DNA from 3 places in the Pseudomonas viridiflava genome. Region 3 is predicted to be linked to each of the others. Evidence: riboswitches for the same ligand, from Rfam matches in the RefSeq annotation. Region 3 holds a riboswitch; each other region holds the start of a gene.
What was found. A riboswitch is a leader RNA that binds a small molecule or an ion and turns the genes downstream of it on or off. The one in region 3 is predicted to bind cobalamin.

Region 1: linked by a shared signal. The riboswitch ahead of CFBP1590_RS11510 (ABC transporter substrate-binding protein) and the one ahead of cobO (cob(I)yrinic acid a,c-diamide adenosyltransferase) in region 3 are both predicted to bind cobalamin.
Region 2: linked by a shared signal. The riboswitch ahead of CFBP1590_RS15080 (CbtB domain-containing protein) and the one ahead of cobO (cob(I)yrinic acid a,c-diamide adenosyltransferase) in region 3 are both predicted to bind cobalamin.

What each region holds. Positions count from the first base shown of each region.
Region 1 is NZ_LT855380.1:2,486,028-2,491,050, forward strand. Features, by position in the region: gene CFBP1590_RS11505 (FecCD family ABC transporter permease) at 1-479, opposite strand, end outside; gene CFBP1590_RS11510 (ABC transporter substrate-binding protein) at 476-1,489, opposite strand; cobalamin riboswitch at 1,625-1,821, opposite strand; gene CFBP1590_RS11515 (FadR/GntR family transcriptional regulator) at 1,840-2,556, opposite strand; gene CFBP1590_RS11520 (FadR/GntR family transcriptional regulator) at 2,665-3,399, shown strand; gene CFBP1590_RS11525 (oligogalacturonate-specific porin KdgM family protein) at 3,560-4,282, opposite strand; gene CFBP1590_RS11530 (ABC transporter ATP-binding protein) at 4,412-5,023, opposite strand, start outside.
Region 2 is NZ_LT855380.1:3,362,402-3,367,424, reverse strand. Features, by position in the region: gene CFBP1590_RS15100 (hypothetical protein) at 1-177, shown strand, start outside; gene cobM (precorrin-4 C(11)-methyltransferase) at 167-913, opposite strand; gene CFBP1590_RS15090 (cobalamin biosynthesis protein) at 945-1,394, opposite strand; gene CFBP1590_RS15085 (CbtA family protein) at 1,372-2,094, opposite strand; gene CFBP1590_RS15080 (CbtB domain-containing protein) at 2,105-2,290, opposite strand; cobalamin riboswitch at 2,392-2,602, opposite strand; cobalamin riboswitch at 2,661-2,884, shown strand; gene cobW (cobalamin biosynthesis protein CobW) at 2,995-4,056, shown strand; gene cobN (cobaltochelatase subunit CobN) at 4,060-5,023, shown strand, end outside.
Region 3 is NZ_LT855380.1:1,614,887-1,619,909, reverse strand. Features, by position in the region: gene bluB (5,6-dimethylbenzimidazole synthase) at 1-180, opposite strand, end outside; gene CFBP1590_RS07665 (cobyrinic acid a,c-diamide synthase CobB) at 177-1,472, opposite strand; gene cobO (cob(I)yrinic acid a,c-diamide adenosyltransferase) at 1,498-2,109, opposite strand; cobalamin riboswitch at 2,202-2,417, opposite strand; gene CFBP1590_RS07655 (PQQ-dependent sugar dehydrogenase) at 2,579-3,907, shown strand; gene CFBP1590_RS07650 (C40 family peptidase) at 4,474-5,016, opposite strand.

The sequences.
Region 1 (5,023 bases), 870 kb from region 3:
ATGCCCGCCAGAATGATCTGCCCGGCGGCCGTGTTGCCTCGCGATGAGTGGGCGAGCAGGGCGACCAGAGAGAACGCCACCAGCGCACCGACAAAAGCGCCTGCCGACATGGAAATGACCCCGGCACCGAAACCCAGAATCGCGACCATGACTGCGCCGGTCGAGGCGCCTGCTGAGATGCCCAGCAGATAAGGATCGGCCAGCGGGTTGCGCAACAGCGACTGCAGCACCACGCCGCAAATGGCCAGCCCGGAACCGCAGGCAGCGGCGACGATGGCGCGGGTCAGCCGGTAGTTCCAGACGATGCCTTCATCGATGGGGTCCAGCGCGTAGCCCGCCGCCCACAGTTTATTGGCCAGCACCTGAAACACCACCTGCAGGCTGATCGAGGTTTCGCCAATGGCAGCGCCGACGATGATCGCCAGCACCAGCACTGCCGAGACCCAGATCACATGGCCGAGCGCGACGGGCAATCTCATGGAGTGGCGTTGAAGTGGTTGGCGGCGGCAGACAGCTCTTCGATGCCCGTGAACAGGCGCAGGCTGGCCTGCATGCCTTCGGCGTCGATGATCACGATGCGGTCATGCTTCACAGCGTCCATGTTGCGGGTCACCGGGTCAGATTTGAGGAATTCGATTTTCTTGCGGTAATCGTCGGCCGGGAAGCGACGACGGTCCATGCGGGCGATCACCAGGATGCTCGGGTTGGCCTTGGCGATGGTTTCCCAGCCAACAGTGGGCCACTCTTCGTCGGACTGGACGATGTTGCGCATCCCCAGATTATTGAGCATGAAGTCCGGAATACCCTTGCGACCCGCGACGAAAGGGTCGGCTTTCAGGTCGGAGCTTGAGAACCAGAACACAGCTGATACGTCTTTGTCGTGGTTCTGTTTGACGTTGGCCACTGCGGCGCTCAGACGGGCCTTGAGATCGGCGACCAGTTTGTCGCCGCGATCCTGCACGTCAAAGATTCGCGCCAGTTGCTCGATGCTCTTGTAGATGGTCTCGATGCGAAATGCCTCGAGGCGCGTGCCGTCGGCGCCAACCAGATTGTCCTTGCCTTCGCAGTCGGACGGCATGAGGTAGGTCGGGATTTTCAGTTCATGGAACTGCTCCCGCGTGCCGACTGCGCCTTGCTTGCCGACCATCCATTCCAGCTGCACGGCAACCAGTTCGGGACGTTTGCCGATCACTGCCTCAAAACTGGGTTCGTTGTTGGCCAGGCGCTCGACGTTGTCGTTCTGCTCTTTGAAGCGCGGCAATACATCGTTGAACCACAGGGAGGTGCCGACCAGTCTGTCCCCCAGGCCAAGCTCGTAAAGCATCTCCGTGCCCGACTGGCCGATGGTCACTGCTTTGGTCGGTGCATGCTCGAACGTCAGCGAGTAACCGCAGTTTTCAAGGGTCAGCGGATAGTGGGTCGGTGCGGCGAACGCAAGGCTTGAAAGGGTCAGGCTGGCAGCGAGTGCGGCAAGGCGGGGCAGTGACATGGAATGCGACCTCGATTCGAACGTGTGTCAGGGCGCACGCACAACAGGAAAACACATCCCTGCCTGCCGGAAACGGCAGCACTCGGCGCACTAAGGCCAGGCGCAAGGATGTCCTTCCCGGACACCCCGCCGGTTAGTGATTGATTCAGGTCGGCAGGTCTCCTGACTGGCACGTCATCGCCTGACTCCGGCCTTCCCGGGGATCACCCAGTGGCAGTGGTGGAGCTGGCTCGATGCCTACAGTTGCGGGGGCAGTTTCGTTTCGGCTCGTGGCGCGAGGCGGGCGAATTCCCTGTTAGTTCCTCTCGGAAACCGACGGGCGGCATGGTAAACGATAAGGGATGGGCTCGCTATGGCTTTGCACGCAGGCGTTGCAGGCTGTTGATCAGGTGCAGACGCATGGCTGCGCGGGCGGCGTCGCGATCCTGATGGGCCAGAGCGTCGAAGATCTGTTCCTGCTCGCGCTGCTGAATATGAGGATCGTCTTCCATCTGCAACGACGTGACGTTGCCGAAACCGCCGCGTGTGCGCGGCAGAATGCTGCTGCCCAGCTGGTTCATTACATCGGTGAAGAAACTGTTGGCGGTGCACAGGGAAATGCGGCGATGGAATTCGTAATCGGCCTGCAGGGTGTCCTGGCCGGTCCGTACGCAGCGGTGCAGTTCGTCGAGCGCCTGACGAATGGCGCTCAATTGCTCGGGCGTGCGACGTTGTGCAGCCAGCGCAGCGGCTTCGGGCTCCAGACTCAATCGCAGTTCAATGATCGCCACGGCGTCGCCAGGTGTGCCGATGGACAACTCGTCCGATTGATCGGCCCTGGCCTCGGAGGCGTCGACCACGAAGGTGCCGATGCCATGCCGGGTCTCGACCAGTCCTTCGGCCTGCAGGCGCGACATGGCTTCACGGACAACGGTACGACTGACCCCGGTTTCACGAATGATCACCTGTTCGGTGGGCAGCTTTTCGCCGCTCTGGATCTCGCCTTCGCGAATTTTGCGGGCGAATTCGGCGACCAATTGCTGGGTCAGGCTGGAACGGCGGCCTTTCGGGGATGCGGTAGGTTCCATGGCGGGTGATCAGGTCCGTGTCGGGGCGCTGAGTATAACCTCACTCAGGGCGTGTTTTGTGCGGGGATCGCAGCCTATACTCGGGTATTCGATAGACATGAGGCTGCAATGTCGGACAACGCGCTTTCCTCGCAAAAGAATCATCGCCGCCTGGCTGAAACCCTGGTTGACCGCTTTGCCCAGCGCATGCGTGACGGTGTGCTTCAGCGTGGCGAGAAGCTGCCTTCCGAACTCAATATCATGGAGGCCGAGGGCGTCAGCCGCACGGTGGTGCGCGATGCGTTGTCGCGGATGCAGGCGGCGGGGCTGGTGGAAACGCGTCATGGGGTCGGGACCTTCGTGCTCGATATGCCACCGCCGGAAGGGTTTTCCGTCGGGCCTGCCACCATTGTCACGGTGGCGGATGTACTGAACCTGCTTGAGTTTCGTCTGAGTCTTGAAGTCGAAGCGGCAGGTCTGGCGGCGCAACGACGCAGTCCTGAAGCATTGCTGGAGCTCAAGCGGGCCTTCGACGCGCTGCTGGAAGGGCCGCAGAAGTCCGGAACGACCATCAACGCCGACTTTCAGTTTCACCTCAAGATTGCCAAGGCGTCGGGCAATGCCTACCTGATCGATATCATGAAACACCTCGGCACCAAGCTGATTCCCCGCACCCGCATGAACTCGGCCTACACCGGCCAGAGCGACCGAAATGCCTATCTGGCTGGCATCAATGCCGAACACCGGCAGATCTACAACGCCATCGCCGAAGGCAACGTCGACGCCGCACGTTCGGCCATGTACCTGCACCTCAACGGCAGCCGCATGCGCCTGCGCAGGACACAGGCCCTGTACAGCGACTGACATCGAAGGGACGCAGAGCGTCCCGGTGTGCATGCCGACGCGGAGCATCGGCACGATCAACTTTGTCAGCCTTACGCTGATCGTTCCTCACGCTCCAGCGTGGGAATGCCTCTTGGGACGCTCCGCGTCCTGGCGACCTGCGGCAGTGCTCGGCCAGCCCTCAAAGAAAGTTGTACTGCACGCCCACCCGCAATCTCAGCTGGCGCTTGTCGTCCTCGGAGTTGACCTTGATGTCGCCGACTTCGAAAAACGGCACCCAGTTCTTGTCCCATTTGTACTTGAAGGCCGCATTCTGTTCGTAGTCGGTCTTGTCGTTGTCGTAGCGGATGTAGTCGGCGTCGAAGTAGGTGAACTGGTACTCGTATGACCAGGGGCCTTTGGTCGCGTAGTTGACCCAGACGTCGTAGCGGTTGACGGACTGATCGTTCATTTCATTGTCCGGCATGTCGCGGTTGACCCTGTCGCGGTCCAGCTTGATCGAGTCATACCGGTAGCGACCGGAAAGCGTGAGTTGATCGGTGACCTTGTAGCCGACCTTCAGCCCCATCTTGTAGGCCGTGGAGCGCTCGATGCTCTCCAGTGCGAGGGAAGGGGTCAGCAGCCATTTGTCATTGAGCTTGTGCTGATAACTCACCGTCAGTTCGTGGCCGTTGCCGACGGTGTTGTCGAACGCGACGTCCTGGCGATCACCCGCCGTTTTGTACTTCAGTTCACCTTCAAAGCCCCAGCCGCTGTCCAGCCGCGTGCCGAACTTGACCCGGTCGGCGTGCATGCGGGTGCTTTCTGCGTATTGGTGGCGATAGTTGATGTAGGCGCTGTCGGCATGGGTCCATGCGCTTGGGAACAGGGCGGCCAGGGAGAGCAAAGCGAATGATTTTTTCATTTTTTTATTCTTGTTCGAGTGAGAAAAAAGGTGTTTGAGGCAAATCGCAGGCAGCCGGACCCGATGGCCGATTCGGCCAGGGATCACGCTGTCAGCAGGGTTCGGTGGTGTGCAGGAGACCTGCAGCGGTCATCCGCTCGGGCGTACGTCCATGTCGCGACTGGCCTGGATCAGCAGTCGTGAGTAGTCGTGCTGCGCCTGATCGTTGCTCAACTGGCTGCTGTCGAGCGTCTCCACGACCTGACCCAGTTGCATGACGGCAACCCGGTCGCACAGGTGCGCGACCACGCCCAGGTCGTGCGTCACCATCAGGTAGGTCAGGCCCTGCTGCTGACGAAGGTCCGCCAGCAGGTTGAGGATTTCAGCCTGCACCGAGACGTCGAGCGCCGAAGTGGGTTCATCCAGCAACAATACGCGCGGCTCCAGAATCAGCGCTCTGGCAATCGCGACTCGCTGACGCTGGCCACCGGACAGTTGATGCGGATAACGAAAGCGGAAACTCTCGTTGAGGCCGACGCGGTTCAGCACGTCGCAGACGCGTCGGTCACGCTGGTCGATCTTGTGGATGCTCAGCGGTTCCTTGAGGGCCGCGTCAATGGTGTGACGCGGGTGTAACGAGGCGTAGGGGTCCTGGAACACCATCTGCACGGTGCGGTAGTGGCTGGCGTCGAGCTTGCGACCGACCTGCTGACCCGCGACGCTCAAGGCACCTGTCCAGTGGTGATACTGCCCGGCCAGACA
Region 2 (5,023 bases), 1.7 Mb from region 3:
GGCAGCGATATCACGCCTGATTCGCAGGTGAATGAAAAGGTCCGTACACAGCCGGTCCAGTCACGTCAGCCGCCACCGGACGATCTGCGTCGTTTCAGTGACGCCGGATCCACGCCTGACTATTTCCATGCCGTTGCCAGCGCCCGCTGTTCGCCGAGCTCTGCCGCTAAGGTCTGAACAGATGGGCATGACCTGCCCGATATAATGATGAATCGCTGAACGTATCGTTTGCCAGCACGCGTCCTACCAGTATCAACGCGGTGCGCCGGAACCCCTTGGCCTGCACCTTTTCTTCGATGTCCGCCAGCGTGCCCTGTACCCAGTCCTGATCCGGCCAGCTTGCGCGATGCACCACGGCAATCGGGCAGTCCGCGCCGTAATGCGGTATGAGCTCTTCGATGATCCGGTGCAGATTGTTGACCCCCAGATGAATCGCCATCGTGGCCCGATGCTGAGCAAGGCTTGCCAATTCTTCGCCGGGCGGCATTGAGGTCTTGTCGGCGTAGCGGGTCAGAATCACGCTTTGCGAGATGTCCGGCAGGGTCAGCTCTGTGCCGAGCAACGCCGCACAAGCCGCCGTTGCCGTAACGCCTGGGATGATTTCAAAGGGAATGCCCAACTCGCGCAAATGACGGATCTGCTCGCCGATGGCGCCATACAGGCTTGGATCACCCGAATGCACGCGTGCCACGTCCTGGCCTTGCGCATGAGCGGTCTTGATCAGGTCGATGATCTGTTCCAGGTGCAGTTCGGCGCTATTGACCACCTGCACGGCCTGATTGCCCTCCAGCACCGCGACGGGCACCAGCGAGCCTGCGTAGATGATGACCGGGCAGCTGCGAATCAGGCGCTGGCCCTTGACGGTGATCAGCTCCGGGTCGCCGGGGCCTGCACCGATGAAAAAAACGGTCAAGGGAATCTCCTGAAATGAGTCATTGCCGGGATTATCCGCCGGTTGCGGGGCTGGTTGCCAAGGCAAATGTGGCGTGGGTGCTTTTCTGGCGTTCGATCACCAGTCCGGCAGTGCCATCACCCAATTGCGCCGCAAGGGCCAGCGCCGAACCTTCGGCGACGCCGTGACAGCCGGTGTGTTGCAGCACATTCGCCGAGCGATGGGTGAGGTGAAGATCCCAGTACACCAATTGCGCCGCGTTGAAGAACACCAGTGGCACGGCCAGTTGCCGCGCCAGCGCCAGCAGGCCGGGCTCTTCGCTTTTCAGGTCGATGGAGGCCAGCGCGGTGATGTCGCTCATGTCGAGTCCATGCGCATCGAGGTGGCGCTCCAGCAGTTCATGCAACTGCAGGGCAGAGCAACCGCGCCGACACCCCAGGCCCGCGACAATGACTGAAGCGGGCAGGGCGTTCGTCTGCTCAGGCCGGGTACGGTTCGGCATGCTGCAGATCGGCGTTGTTGCGGCGGAACAGCCAGGCGCTGATCAGGCCCAATGCTACCCAGAACACGGCATTGGTCAGCAGCGAAGCGATGATGAACTGCGATTCAAGTGCTTCAGGCGCGAGACTTTCATGAACCAGCGGCTGCGGTGCGCCAATCACATGAGGCGCAACCAGAATGGCAACGCCCAGCACTTTGAGCAGCAGGTTCTGACCGAAGATCAGCAGCGCGAGGCCAGCAGCGGTAGAGGCCGCGGTGCCAATCCACCAGAACTGACGCTGACCGAGTTCGGCCGCTGCGGTGCCCGGCAGTTCCGGTGGCAGGCCCAGGGTCGGAGCCAGCACGAAGACGGCGAAACCGGCCAGTCCCCATCCGGCGCCCTGAAGCGGGCTGCCCGGTGCGCGCAAGGTGTAAAGCCCGGCTAGCATCAGCGCAAAACCAACCGCGACCACCAGATTGCCACCGGTAGTAGACAGCACGCGCTGCCAGCCGTTTTCCGGTTCCCAGGCGGCTTCGTCATGTTCGTGACTGTGCTCGGCCGCAACGCCGCCAGCCTGTTCATGCACATGTTCGGCGGGTGCGTTTTCGTAGGTCTCGGCCTGTTGGATCAACGGGACGACCCATAAGCTTTGCAACAGGGTCAGCAGCAGCGCTGCGAGCAGGCCGGTGAAGCCTGCGGTGGAGGCGATTCGCTTGAACATTGTGTTGTCCTCAATGACAAGGGAAGGCGGCGCTGTGGCGGGTGTCGTGTGCCGCGTTGTGCACGGCGGCGATGTGCGAGAACCCGGCAAAGTACACCAGGCACGCGCCCAGCAGAGCGGCACTGATGGCGGCGGTGAGACGTTGCGTGCGGGTGGAGCTGGCTGCGGCCGAATGGCTGCTGCTGATGGTCGTCATGGCGTTCCCTCTGGAGACGTTGGGCGAAAGCGGGCCATGCGCACAGATACCCGCTGACGAACGTCAGAGGTTTCAATGGCGCCCGCCCACCGCGGGTGTGTCATTTACAAACGTAGCGGGCCGGTCTCCGGGCTCGCGAGGGGACGTGACAGCACTGTCCGTCCTTCAAAGTCACCTTCCCATGCCTGAGCACAGTGGATCTGACTTCCTCTCGCTTACCGTTGCGGGGGCAGCACCGGACTTGCTCAGCGATCTGAGCGCACCGGTTTCCCGTTTCACCCCGTGAGGGGCACCCGTAACAAGGTGCACAGGAGACCACGCGTGGCGGGGGATCGTCAATCTCAGCGATTGACCTGCCAGCGGTCACTGCGTAGCCTTGCCGGTTCGAGGTTCTTCGCTTGCAGCCCAGTGCGCAAGCGCAGCTAAGACGGGAATGCGGTCAATGCCGCAGCTGCCCCCGCAACTGTAAACGGTCATGTTCATCGCACAGCCACTGCCCAGGCGGGAAGGCGCGATGAGCGCGCGTTGGCAAGGCCCGAAAGCCTGCAATGCGCTGCCGTAAGCCAGGAGACCTGCCTCGAACCGGGCCAAGGCCTGCGAATTCTCACTACAACCGGGCGGGGTGATCCGGTGGCGATCTGATCCGCGTGCGTCGCACGTGGCTCTCGTCCTGTTTGCCCGCCGCATTGCCACAAGGGCATCTGATGAAAACACTGGCCAAGCTTCCCGTCACCATCGTCACCGGCTTCCTGGGCTCGGGCAAGACCACCCTGTTGCGGCACATGCTCGATAACGCCGAAGGGCGTCGCATTGCCGTGATCGTCAACGAATTCGGCGAGCTGGGTATCGACGGCGAAATCCTCAAGCAGTGCACCATCGGTTGTACCGAAGAGGAAGCCAACGGTCGTGTCTACGAGCTGGCCAACGGCTGCCTTTGCTGTACCGTTCAGGAAGAATTCTTCCCGGTGATGCGCGAGCTGGTTGCCCGTCGCGGCGATCTGGATCACATCCTGATCGAAACCAGCGGTCTGGCACTGCCAAAGCCCTTGGTTCAAGCCTTCCAGTGGCCGGAAATCCGCAACGCCTGCACGGTCGACGCGGTCATTACTGTCGTCGACAGCCCGGCAGTACTGGCGGGTACTTTTGCGGCCTTCCCGGATCAGGTCGATGCCCAGCGCAAGCTGGACCCGAACCTGGACCACGAGTCGCCGCTGCATGAGCTGTTCGCCGATCAACTGGCCAGTGCCGATCTGGTGATCCTCAACAAGGCCGACATGATCGACGCTGACGGTCTGGCCAGGGTTCGCGCCGAAGTCGCCGAAGAGTTGCCGCCTGCCGTCAAGGTGATCGAGGCCAGCAGTGGCCGTCTGCCGATCAGCGTCTTGCTGGGTGTCGGTGCCGAATCCGAAGTCCACATCGACGGTCGCAAGACGCACCATGACCATCACGACGGTGAAGACGATGATCACGATCACGACGCCTTCGATTCGATCTCCATCAAGCTGCCACAGGCCGATGAAGCAGTATTGCTCAAGGCGCTGACCCAACTGGTCGTGCAGCACGGCATCCTGCGGGTCAAAGGCTTCGCGGCGATTCCCGGCAAGCCGATGCGCCTGCTGATCCAGGGCGTGGGCACACGTTTCGACAAGCATTTCGACCGTGCCTGGCGCACCGACGAAGAGCGCCTGACCAATCTGGTGCTGATCGGCCAGGAACTGGACGCCGCCGCGCTGGAAGCTCAACTCAACGCTGCGATCGCAGGCTGACCCATGCACCTGCTGAGAACCCAGCCCGGCGGTTTTGTACCCGACGACAGCATCGCTGACCTGGGGCAGACCCCGGCCGATCTGGTGATTCTCTGCAGCGGCGATTCGAGCCTCGCGCTGCTCGCCGAAGCGGCCCGGCAGTTGCCGGAGGACTACCCCAGCCTGCGTCTGGCCAACCCGATGCAGGTGCAGAATCACGCGTCGGTCGACCTGTACGTCGACGACGTGCTGCGCTACGCCAAGGTCATCCTGCTGTCGTTGCATGGCGGCATCGGCTACTGGCGCTACGGCGTCGAGCGGTTGATGGAGCTGGCCGCGCAGGGCGTCACGGTGATTATGGTGCCGGGGTGTGACCGGCATGATCCGGAGCTGATCGACCTGAGCACCGTTGCAGCAACCGACTGCAACCGCCTTTGGCAGTTCCTGCGTCAGGGCGGTCTGCAGAATGCGCTGGATCTTTATAGCTGCATCGCCAGCACGTGGCTGGCGCGCGATTATTCATGGGCCGAACCCCAGCCGCTGCCACGCACCGCTATTTATCATCCGAAGCGGGCAACTGCCGGATTGGCTGACTGGCGGGCTGACTGGCGCAACGATCAGCCTGTTGCAGCGCTGCTGTTCTATCGTTCGCACCTGCAGGCCGCCAACACCGGGTTCATCGACGAGTTCTGCGAGCGACTGCAGGCGCAGGGCCTCAACCCTTTGCCGATCGCCGTCGCCAGCCTAAAGGAGGCTGGCTGCTTCACGCAGGTAGAAGACTGGCTGGATGAGGCCGGCGTCGAGCTGATCCTCAACACCACCGGCTTTGCCCAGTCGAGCCCGGAAGCGCCGCATTTGCGACCGTTTCGGCGCGATGTTCCGGTGATCCAGGCCATTTGTGCGCAAGACAACGAGCCTGCCTGGAGTGCCAGCGCACAAGGCCTGGGTGCCCGCGATCTGGCAATGCACATCGCCTTGCCGGAACTGG
Region 3 (5,023 bases):
CCGAATGAACCGCCAGGGCTGCATCAGGCCAACGCTGGGTGCCTGGTGTGCAGCCTCCAGCAAACGGGCGAGCAGTTCGGGCGCCACGCTGCCACCGACGAAGTGCCGCATGTCGCGGCGCTCGGCAATGGCGCGGTACACCGCTGCCCGCTCTTCATCATTGAACGCATGTTCGGTCATGGCTTGAACAGGGCCGCAATCGCCTGGGGACAGGACGGAAAATAGAAATGGATGTAGGAAGCAGTCAGGCGACCCTCGCGATAAACCGCTTCCGCCCCGCGCCCGCCGTTGGGGCTGACGCCTCGGCCAATCGGCTGCAGTTCGGTGGTGGTCAGCGAATGGTGATAGGTGTGACCGCGCAACTCGCCTTCCGGCATCTCGACCGCCTGCAACGCCAGCGCCGCCAGCCGTTTCTGCATGGCCGCTTCGCCCGCCAGCAGGCCAACCAGTTCAGCGCGCACGCCTTCAACATCGGTCAGGGCTTCCAGCAGATACAGCATGCCGCCGCATTCGGCCAGCGTGGGTTTGCCGGCCGCATGGTGCGCGCGGATGTCGGCCAGCATCGTGGTGTTGGCAGACAGTTCGACGTGATGCAACTCGGGATAGCCGCCGGGCAAGTACAGGCTGTCTGCTTCAGGCAGATGGCTGTCGCGGATCGGTGAGAAGAAGCTCAGTTCCGCGCCCATGTTGCGCAGCAGATCGAGACTCGCGCCGTAGGTGAACGCAAACGCTCCATCGCGAGCCACGGCAATCCGCACCCCGTCCAGCCAGCGCTCGACATGAACCGGTTCTGGCGCAGTGAACGTGACCGCAGGCGGCAAGGCCACCTCGCAGGTGGTGGCCAGGGCCGCAGCGGCCATGTCCAGACGCAGGTCCAGGTCGTTGAGTTCGTCGGCCTGCACCAGCCCCAAATGGCGACTGGGCAGTTCGAAGCCGGTTTCACGAGACAGCGCGCCATACCAGCGCAGGCCTTCGGTCAGGCTGTTTTCCAGCAACTGCGCATGACGCACGGTGCCCACGCGGTTGGCCAGCACGCCGGCAAACGGCAGGTCAGGCTGATAGCGCGCCAGCCCCAGCGCCAGAGCACCGAAGGTCTGGGCCATCGCCGTGCCGTCAATCACGCCGAGGACCGGTACGCCGAAGTGGCGCGCCAGATCAGCACTGGACGGCGTGCCGTCGAACAAGCCCATCACGCCTTCGATCAGGATCAGGTCCGCGTCTTCGGCGGCTTCCCACAGAAGGCGACGGCTCTCGTCGGCGCCGACCATCCACAGGTCCAGCTGAAACACCGGCGCCCCGCTCGCCCGCTCGAGAATCATCGGATCGAGAAAGTCCGGGCCACACTTGAAGACCCGTACCTTGCGCCCCTGATTACGGTGCAGGCGTGCCAGTGCTGCGGTGACGGTGGTCTTGCCCTGACCGGAGGCCGGTGCAGCGATCAGTACTGCCGGGCAATCCCTGGGGCTTCTCATGACCGGATGCTCATAACGGAATGGCTCACAGTTCGATACCTTTCTGCGCCCGGATGCCGGACTGGAATGCATGTTTGACCACGCCGATATCCGAGACGGTATCCGCGAGGTCGATCAATTCGGGTTTTGCGCCACGGCCGGTCACCACCACATGCTGCATGGGCGGACGGGCCTGCAGATCGGTCAAAACCTGCTCAAGGTCCAGATAGCCGTGCTTGAGAGCGATGTTCAGTTCGTCGAGCACCACCAGACCGATAGCCGGGTCGCGCAGCATTTCCAGACTCACGGCCCAGGCAGCCTCGGCGGCCGCGATATCGCGCTGACGATCCTGGGTTTCCCAAGTGAAGCCCTCGCCCATCACGTGATAGCGCACCTGCTCGGGGAAGCGGCGGAAAAACATTTCCTCGCCTGTGCTGTTGCGCCCCTTGATGAACTGCACCACGCCGCACTGCATGCCATGGCCCATGGCCCGCGCAAGCATGCCGAACGCCGAGCTGCTCTTGCCCTTGCCATTGCCGGACAACACCAGCAACAGGCCGCATTCATTGGGCGAGCTGGCGATACGTTCGTCCATCACGGCTTTCTTGCGCTGCATGCGCGCCAGATGGCGTTCGTCGCGTTCGGGGGATTCGTTCATCTCGGCTCTCCGCTCGGGGGGTCGCGAAAGCAGACGGAAGGACAGCACTGAACAGCACGGCAACGCCCTGCACAGAGCATCACCCTCCGTGATGCAATTGAGTATTTCAGGCCGGTCTCCGGGCTCATGAGCGGGTCATCCGGGCTGCACGCCTTCCCGCGTCGAAACGCAGTGGCACGATGCACAGCCTTGACTCATTTACCGTTGCGGGGGCAGCGCCGGAATCGGATCGTCAGACCCTCACCGGCTTCCCTGTTTCACCCTGCCAATCGGGAGGATTGCAGAGCACCTGAAACAAACCGCGAAGGGTAGAGGGTTGGGGGTGGAGCGTCAATCGACACCGCAGTACACAGGGCATAAAGGCCATTCACTTGCATGACGCCGCCGGATGGTGGCTCGCAATTGAACCTCGGCGGTCAGGGTGTCTCTATCCCTTACTGGACCAAGCCTTTGTCGATGGAGATTCACGATGTTCAAAATCAGACCACAGTACGCTGTACTGCTTCTGCTCGCAGGCGGCCTCGCGGCGTGCGGCGAGTCTTCGACCTTGCAGGTCTCGGATGGAACAGGGCCTTCTCCAAAACTGCCGGAGCCGAACAAGACGCTGATTCCGACGGTCAACATCGCCCCGGCCATCGGCTGGGAAAAGGACGCAAAACCGGTGGCCGCGCCAGGCATCCAGGTTGGCGCCTTCGCTGAACATCTGGATCACCCGCGCTGGCTGTACGTGCTGCCCAACGGCGACGTACTGGTCGCGGAAACCAACTCACCGGCCAAGCCGGATGACGGCAAAGGCATCCGTGGCTGGGTCATGGAGAAGGTCATGGGCCGCGCCGGTGCGGGCGTACCGAGCGCCAACCGCATTACCCTGCTGCGCGACACGAACAACGACGGCGTGGCCGAAACCCGCAGCGTCTTTCTGCAGAACCTCAATTCGCCGTTCGGCATGACGCTGGTGGGCAACAAGCTGTACGTGGCCGACACCGACCGCCTGATCAGTTTCCCGTATGAAAACGGCCAGACCTCGATCAGCGCCCAGCCGACCAAAGTGGTCGACCTGCCGGGCGGCACGCTGAATCACCACTGGACCAAGAACGTCATCGCCAGCAAGGACGGCAGCAAGCTGTACGTGACGGTCGGCTCCAACAGTAACGTGGCCGAGAACGGCATGGACAAGGAGGAAGGCCGTGCGGCGATCTGGGAAGTGGACGCTGCCACCGGCAATCACCGCATCTTCGCCTCGGGGCTGCGCAACCCCAACGGGATGGATTGGGAGCCAACCACTGGAAAACTGTGGACAGCCGTCAACGAGCGTGACGAGATCGGCAGCGATCTGGTGCCCGATTACGTGACCTCGGTGCAGGACGGCGGCTTCTATGGCTGGCCTTACAGTTACTACGGCCAGCACGTGGACGAGCGCGTCAAACCGCAGAACCCGGCACTGGTCGCCAAGGCCATCGCCCCCGATTATGCGGTCGGCCCGCACACAGCATCACTGGGGCTGGTCTTCGCCGACGGCAAGACGCTGGCAGCGCCGTTCAACGAAGGCCTGTTCATCGGCCAGCATGGTTCGTGGAACCGCAAACCGCACAGTGGTTATAAGGTGGTGTTCGTGCCCTTCAGCGGCGGCAAACCCAACGGCGCGCCTGTCGACGTGCTGACCGGCTTCCTCAACAGCGACGAAAAGGCCATGGGCCGTCCGGTAGGCGTGGTCAATGACCATCGCGGCGGATTGCTGGTGGCGGATGATGTGGGCAACAAGATCTGGCGCGTGACGTCGGCGAAGGCGGCTCAATAATGCAGTGACGCTCAGAGCCGGACGCGGAGCGTCCTGAGAGGCATTCCCACGCAGAGCATGGGAACGATCATGGTCTCAAGCACACTGATCGTGCCCATCGCTCCGCGTGGGCATGCCGCCCGTGACGCTCTGCGTCACAAATGGCACAGACTGCGGACTCAGTGAGCCGAGCGCATGACGTCGAAAACGCTGGAGCTTGGGCACACATCTGCGCCACATTCGAGAGCGGACGCGGAGCGTCCTGGGAGGCATTCCCACGCAGAGCGTAGGAACGATCATGGTCTCAAGCACACTGATCGTGCCCATCGCTCCGCGTGGGCATGCCGCCCGTGACGCTCTGCGTCACAAATGGCACAGACTGCGGACTCAGTGAGTCGAGCGCATGACGTCGAAAACGCTGGAGCTTGGGCACACATCTGCGCCACATTCGAGAGCGGACGCGGAGCGTCCTGGGAGGCATTCCCACGCAGAGCGTAGGAACGATCACCACTTACTGAATGAACGTGGCTTTTCCCACAATCCGCTGTTATCTGCACAACAGCGGCAGAAGCTTGCGGCATCAGCGATCAAGGACGATTCTGTGCCAGGTCCGACGGCTGAATCACGCGCTTGGCGTTGAGGTAGGCTTTCTGCCAATACGGCTTGTCGAGGCTGTCGAGTTTGACCGTGCCGCCGGTCGCTGGGGCATGTACGAAGCGGCCTTCGCCGACGTAGATCCCTGCATGGGAAACCTGCGAGCCGCCCGAGGTGGCGAAGAACACCAGATCCCCTGACTGCAGCTGTTCACGGCGCACATTCGGCGCGCCCATCACCACCATGTCACGCGTGGAGCGCGGCAGGGAAATCCCCGCAGCGTCGCGGTACACATAGCCGATCAGGCCACTGCAATCGAAACCCGAATCCGGCGTGTTGCCACCCCAACGATAGGGCGTGCCGACCAGCCCCAATGCGCGAAACAGCACATCTTCGGCGGCCTGGGAAAGAATCTGGGGGGGAGCAGTTACCACCGGACGCTGAACGATCCGGGGCTGGGGAGGCGGCGGTGCGCTGGCGCAGGCGCCAAGCAACGCGGCAATAGAGATAACCATCAGGCGCAAAGCAATCGACATAACCACA